Linked DNA regions of Ketobacter alkanivorans. The protein of the gene in region 1 binds, or shares a complex with, the protein of each later gene. Links are inferred from orthologs where the notes say so. Each region holds a gene or a part of one and is shown on either strand. Other genes may lie near its edges.

Region 1 (3,547 bases):
TGTTAAGTAATTGATTCATTTGATCCACATCCAGGGTGTGCGGCAGCTTTTTTTCTCCCTTGGGAGGGCGAATGCCGTGAGCGGGGTTGTGTTGCGTTTGTCCTTGCTGGATCAGAAAGCCGAACAGTCCGCGTACGCTGGCCAGTAGCCGTTGCAGGGTTTTGCTTTTACTGCCTTTGCGATGGCGCTCGGCGATCAGCACGCGAATGTGGTGGGGTTGGATTTGGTTGTGGCAATGGATTTGGTTTTGGGCGCAGTACTCGGTGAGCAGGCGCAGGTCGCGGCGGTAACCTTCTACTGTGTTGGCAGACAGCATGCGCTTCTGGGTGAGATGATCCAGATAGCGCAGGATACTGTCTGTAAGATCTTCCTCTTCGTGCATCAGGCTGTCCGGCCTACTTGAGGAAGTGGTACAGGCGTCGACTGAGGATGTCGCCTATATAGCGGGCGAAGTGGGTGTCCATGTTAGAGGTGAAATGATTGGGGTCATGGCTGCCGACGGCAAGCAAGCCCAGATCACCATTGAAGTGCAGTGGTATCAGTGCAGCCGAGCCCTCGTTCCGCCCATAGCCGGGGAACAGAAATTTCATTTCACGCTGGCGTAATGTGGTGCAGATAATGCGTTCGCCTCGCAACAGGTCACCCAGCGCGCCTTGCACATTGCTTTGGGTGGTAACCGTAAATGGGCCTTTCTCGTTGCTGTGCTTGAATAGAAACAGGGTTGCTTCATCCAGTTTAAAATCTTTAGTAAGAATTTGGCGCAGGCGGCTGCTGATCTCAGCAACGCTGTTGGCTTCCAATAGCGAAAGGCCCAGGGTTTTGATTTGATTAAACAAACGGTCGTTGTCACGGGCGATGCTGACAAAATCATTCAGCTTGTGGCGCAGCTCGGTGTTGCGTGTGCGTAGCACGTTGGCTTGTCGTTCCAGCAACGAACTGGCACTGCCCTGAGCGTGGGGTAATTCCATGTCGTAGAGAATGTCGGGCCGGTTTGAAAAGAACCCCGGGTTCTGCCGCAGATAATTAGCAACATCTGCTGCTGTAAGCGTGATTTCTTTTTGTTTTCGTTCAGCTGTGGTTTCGGTCATAGGTATACAATCCCATCGTACACGGTGGTAGCCGGACCGGTCATCAATACCGGTTGGTTTTCCCCCTGCCACTCTATTTGCAGTGTGCCCCCGGGCAGGGAAACGTTGACTTGGTTATCCACAAGATTAGCAGCAATTGAGGCAACTGCTGCAGCGCAGGCACCGGTACCGCAGGCTTGGGTTTCCCCTACGCCGCGTTCATACACTCGCAGGCGGATGTTGCGCCGATCCACAATTTCGCAGAAACCGATATTGGCTTTGTTGGGGAAGCGTGGGTGAGCCTCCAGTTTTGGGCCCAGCTTTTCCACCGCCGCGGTGTCTACATTGCTTACTTGAAGCACCCCGTGAGGGTTGCCCATGGAGACGCAGGCCAGCTCTACAATGTCGCTGTCGACGTTGAACTTATACAGCGCCTGTCGGCTTTCTGCCTGCAGTGGAATGTCTTGTGGTTCAAGAATGGGGGCGCCCATGTTGACTGTGACCAGATCGTGCCCCACCAGTTTCAGCTCTATTTTGCCGGTGTTGGTTTCAACTGGAATCACCTCTTTATGGGTAAGCCCTTTTTCTTTGACGAAGCGAGCAAAACAGCGGGCACCGTTGCCGCACTGCTCAACTTCGCTGCCATCGGCATTGAAAATACGATATTTAAAATCCACATCAGGTGAGGTTGGCGGCGACACCATTAACAGTTGATCAAAACCTACGCCAGTATGGCGATCGGCAAGACGTCGGATTTGATCACTGTTAAGCTGGATGTTCTGGGTGACTTGGTTTATCACCATGAAATCGTTGCCCAGCCCGTGCATTTTGGTGAATTCAACTTTCATCAGGGCACCAGGGATTCCAAGGCAAATTGATCATCGTAGGTTTCGCGGCGGCGAATGATGTGAAATTGATTACCGTCGGCCATGACTTCTGCCACTCGATTGCGGGTGTTGTAGTTGGAACTCATAACGAAACCATAGGCGCCAGCGGAACACACAGCAAGCCGGTCACCGGGTTCTACGCACAGCTCTCGATCCTTACCCAGAAAATCGCCGGTTTCACACACAGGGCCAACAATGTCGCAGGCTGAACCTTGGCCCGCTCGGGGTGTGACCGGGATGATATCTTGCCAGGCGCTGTATAGGGATGGGCGAATCAGATCGTTCATGGCAGCGTCCACCACCACAAAGTTTTTGACTTCAGTGGATTTCAGCAGCAGCACTTCTGTTACCAGAATGCCGGCGTTGGCGGCTATAGCGCGGCCGGGTTCCATCAGTATTTTCAATTTACGATCGCCCAGTTTCTTCAGCAGGGCACTCACGTACTCGCTGGGGGCTGGGGGTTGTTCATCCCGATAGCGTACGCCCAGGCCGCCACCAATATCCACATGATCAATATGGATGCCCTGAGCGGCCAGTTGATCAATTCGCTCCAGCAGTCGATCCATGGCATCCATAAATGGGGTTACCGTGGTGAGCTGAGAGCCAATGTGACAATCGATACCACTGACTTTAATGTTCGGTAGCTGCGCCGCCCGTTCAAATACGGCTACGGCCCGGTCTATATCGATGCCGAATTTGTTTTCTTTCAAACCGGTGGAAATGTAAGGGTGGGTCTGAGCGTCCACGTCCGGGTTGACCCGCAGTGAGATTGCTGCAACTTTGCCTGCTTGCCCGGCCACCTCGTTGAGAATTTCCAGCTCTGCCTCGGACTCTACGTTAAAGCAATATACACCCACTTCCAGGGCACGTAGCATTTCCTCACGCAGTTTACCCACGCCCGAAAAAACCACTTTGGCGGGGTCGCCCCCGGCACGAAGAACGCGCTCCAGTTCACCCTGGGACACGATATCAAAACCGGCACCCAGCTTGGCCAGAACATTTAATACTGCCAGATTGGAGTTGGCTTTTACGGCATAGCACACCAGATGAGGGTGATCGCCGAAGGCTTGATCGAAGGCCTGCCATTGCTGTTCCAGTGCCGTGCGGGAATATACGTAGCAGGGTGTGCCTACCGCTTCTGCTATGCGGTTAACGGCAACCTGTTCCACGAACAGCTCGTTGTTTTGGTATTCAAAAGCGCTCATTCAGGAGTCTCTTCCAGAGTAGTTTGTTCGGTTGACTCTTCACTGTTCTTGTCTTTTTCCGGCGCTGGTTTTTGCAGAGCTGCGCAGCTGGGGGTGCGGCAGGGTTGCGCTTCGCGGGAGGGAGGCAGCTGATCCGGCAGGTAAAGTGCGCCTTTTTGGCCGCAGCCAGCAAGCATCAAAGCAGGTAGCAGGCATAGCCCCGCCAGCAGATGTCGTAAAGCCATGAATTCTGTGAGGTTCCGAATCGGGTAAAATTTGTTTGATTATACCCTGTTGCGAGGATTGTCGTAACCACGGCGGTTGGGCTGAATGTGTCAGGTGGCCACTATGCCAAAGGTTGTTTCCCATTGCGCTAACCTGCCCAGGGTGGAATCTACAAATTGGCGCG
Region 2 (3,297 bases), 1.0 Mb from region 1 along the record:
GCTGTGTTTCGGCCTTGGGCGCAGGCGCCGGATCATCGCAACCGGCGCTGAACAGTAAGGCTGTAGTCAGGCTGGCTGTGGCCAGGTGCAGCGTTAGTCGCGCAGGGATATGCATGGCCAGCCTCGTTGTTGGGCTTCTGCGGTCAGGCGTTCATCGCCATCCACCACCACCGGGTGAGTCACTGCTTGCAGCAGGGGGAGATCGTTGATGGAGTCGCTGTAAAAATAGCTGTTCTCCAGGTTCTGCCGGGTCTGCTGTAACCATTGGTTCAGCCGGGTGACTTTGCCGTCTTGATAGCAAGGCGTGCCCACAATTCCACCGGTGTATGCATCCCCTTTGATTTCAGGGTCGGTGGCGAGGATGTCGTCTACGCCCAGGGCTTTGGCTATGGGCTGGGTAACAAAGCCGTTGGTGGCCGTGATGATTAACAGGTAGTCACCTTGTTGGCGATGGTGTTGCAGCAGGGCATCGGCCTTGGGCAGGCGCATGGGTGCGATAACGGTGTGCATGAACTCCGCGTGCAGGGTGGACAGCTCATCCAGGGAAAAGCGAGTCAGCGGCTTTAGGGCGAAGGTCAGATATTCCATGATATCCAGCTTGCTCTGCTTATAAAGTTCATAAAAATGATCGTTCTGCGTACGGTAAAACGATTCATCCACGATGCCTTTTTTCACCATAAACTCGCCCCAGGCGTGGTCACTGTCACCGTTCAGCAGAGTGTTGTCTAAATCGAAAATCGCCAGGCTCATGTCTGTTCACTTCGTATACATAATGAAAGTTGCGGGCAAGTTTATCAGGTCGCCGCGACAGGGAAAACGAGGCAGGCCCGCTCAAACAATTAAAAGTTTAGAAAAATCAAATAAATAGTTCTATAGTAATAAGAAATTGAATTGTAATGTTATTGCACGGGGTGCGGTAAACCCAGTTGTGCGATCGGGCAGACTAGGGTATTTATAATCCTAGTGAAGATTTGGAACCATTAACGTGATTGATGAGGACGGATTCAGGCCGAATGTCGGGATCATTCTGGCTAACGCGCATGGGCAGGTGCTTTGGGCCCGGCGGGTTGGACAGGATGCGTGGCAGTTTCCTCAAGGTGGTATCTCGGTGGATGAAACGCCAGAGCAGGCGCTCTACCGGGAGCTACGTGAGGAAATCGGTTTAAAACCCGAGGACGTACGGATAGTCAGCTCCACCCAGGGTTGGCTACGCTACCGTTTGCCCAAGCGCTTTCTGCGGTATCGCAGCAAGCCGCTGTGCATTGGCCAGAAACAAAAGTGGTTTTTGTTGATGCTGACAGGCTGCGAGAGCCAGGTCAGTTTTGAGCATGGTGATCCGCCTGAGTTTGATGGCTGGCGTTGGGTGAGCTACTGGTATCCCCTTAATCAGGTGGTGTCATTCAAACGCGAGGTTTACCGCAAGGCACTGAAAGAGTTGGCGCCATCCCTGCATGCTATAGCGGTGGAAGCGTGTGATAGTAAGGCCAACGCCAAAACAATAAGAAATCAGTAACCGGGCACTTACTTAATAGATAGTCGGCTGCGAGAGCTTTTCTATGCTGGAAACCTTAAGACGTATCGTGCAGGAGGTGAACGCCGCCCCTGACTTGTCCTCTGCCCTCAGTGTGATGGTGACTCGGGTACGTCTTTCCATGGGCACAGAAGTGTGCTCCATATATCTGCTTGATCACACGATTAATCGCTATGTGCTGATGGCCACCGAAGGCCTCAACAAGGAGGCAGTGGGTACCGCAACCCTGCATTTCTCCGAGGGTCTGGTGGGGCAGGTGGGTATGCGTGAAGAGCCCATTAACCTGGATGATGCCCCCAGCCACCCCAAGTTTCGCTATCTGCAGGAAACCGGAGAGGAACCGTTTCACTCATTTCTGGGTGTGCCCATAATTCATCACCGCAAACTGCTGGGCGTTATCGTGGTGCAGCAGCGGGACAGTCGTCGCTTTGATCAACAAGAAGAAGCCTTTCTGGTCACCATCTCGGCCCAGTTGGCGGCGGTGGTGGCCCATGCCGAAGCTACCGGTGCCATCGACGGCATATTTGGCGGTGGGCTGGGCAATGTAACCACCAAGTTTGATGGTGTCGTTGGCTGCATCGGGGTTGCCATTGGTAAGGCCTTTGTGGTCTACCCGCCCGCAGAATTCAAATCTGTGCCTGACCGCGCAGTAAAGAACATTCGCAAAGAGCTGGGCGCTTTTAATGACGCCTTGAAAAAAGTGCGCATGGATATTCGTGCCCTCAGCGAAAAAGCCTCCCTCACCTTGCCCCCGGAAGAACAGGCCCTGTTCCAGGTCTATGAGCGCATGCTGGATGACAATGCGCTGGCAGGCGAGATCCGTGCCCATGTGCAAGCGGGCAATTGGGTGCAGGGCGCTTTGCGTGAAGTGGTCATGAAGCACGTCGCCGCGTTTGAGGCTATGGAAGATTCCTATTTGCGGGCCCGGGCGTCCGACGTTAAGGATCTGGGTCTGCGTATCCTGGCCTATCTGCAAGAGGCCAAAACCCTAAACGCACCGATCCCGGATCAAGCCATCGTAGTGGGGGAGGATATTACCCCTACAATATTTGTTGATATTCCCCGGGAGCGTATCGCCGGTATTGTCTCTCTGCACGGTTCCAGCAACAGCCATATGTCTATTGTGGCCCGCTCGTTGGGCATTCCTACAGTGGTGGGGGTGGGTGATTTCCCGCTGTCCCGTCTGGAAGGGCTCAACCTGATTGTGGATGGTCATCGCGGTGAGGTGATCATTGAGCCCAATCAGGAGGTAGTGCGCCAGTATCGAGCCATTATCAGCGAACAGGAAGAGCTTTCCAAAGAGCTGGAATCGGTTACTGATCTGCCCTGTGAAACCCTCGATGGCCACCGCATCAATATGTTTGTGAACACCGGTTTGATGGCTGATGTGAACATTTCTTTGCAGCGGGGTGCCGAAGGGGTTGGCCTGTATCGCACCGAGATACCCTTTATGGTGCGGGATCGCTTTCCGTCCGAACTGGAACAGATGGAGATTTACCGGCAGCAGCTGGAAGCCTTTTATCCTGCTCCGGTGACGATGCGCACCCTGGATATTGGCGGTGACAAATCCCTGCCCTATTTCCCCATTCAGGAAGACAACCCCTTCCTGGGTTGGCGCGGCATTCGGGTTACGCTGGATCATCCGGAAATCTTTCTGGTGCAGATTCGCGCCATGCTGTGGGCCAGTGAGAGCCTCGACAATCTGCGCATTATGCTGCCCATGGTGAGCTCGGTGATGGAGATCGACGAAGCCATGCACCTGATCC

What was found. Proteins that work in one complex are often made in the same cells at the same time.
Region 2: the proteins of dapF (region 1) and Kalk_RS13660 are in contact, whole or in part, in a solved structure (PDB 5YGU), measured with the Escherichia coli proteins. The link is inferred for Ketobacter alkanivorans from one-to-one orthologs.

What each region holds. Positions count from the first base shown.
Region 1 is NZ_CP022684.1:2,136,600-2,140,146, reverse strand. The notes cover bases 1-2,999. They hold dapF (diaminopimelate epimerase), read right to left. Parts: upstream 1,916-2,999; coding sequence 1,085-1,915; downstream 1-1,084. Other genes in these bases: lysA (diaminopimelate decarboxylase), read right to left, coding at 1,915-2,999; Kalk_RS09245 (DUF484 family protein), read right to left, coding at 396-1,088; xerC (tyrosine recombinase XerC), read right to left, coding at 1-382. Also shown: more of lysA, read right to left, coding at 3,000-3,159; LPS translocon maturation chaperone LptM, read right to left, coding at 3,156-3,383; Kalk_RS09225 (winged helix-turn-helix transcriptional regulator), read right to left, coding at 3,474-3,547. UniProt on the Escherichia coli protein: Involved in the succinylase branch of the L-lysine biosynthesis and in the biosynthesis of the pentapeptide incorporated in the peptidoglycan moiety. Catalyzes the stereoinversion of LL-2,6-diaminopimelate (L,L-DAP) to meso-diaminopimelate (meso-DAP).
Region 2 is NZ_CP022684.1:3,177,804-3,181,100, forward strand. The notes cover bases 1-2,749. They hold Kalk_RS13660 (RNA pyrophosphohydrolase), read left to right. Parts: upstream 1-985; coding sequence 986-1,513; downstream 1,514-2,749. Other genes in these bases: Kalk_RS13650 (imelysin family protein), read right to left, coding at 1-115; Kalk_RS13655 (histidinol-phosphatase), read right to left, coding at 94-750; ptsP (phosphoenolpyruvate--protein phosphotransferase), read left to right, coding at 1,557-2,749. Outside these bases: more of ptsP, read left to right, coding at 2,750-3,297. UniProt on the Escherichia coli protein: Master regulator of 5'-end-dependent mRNA decay.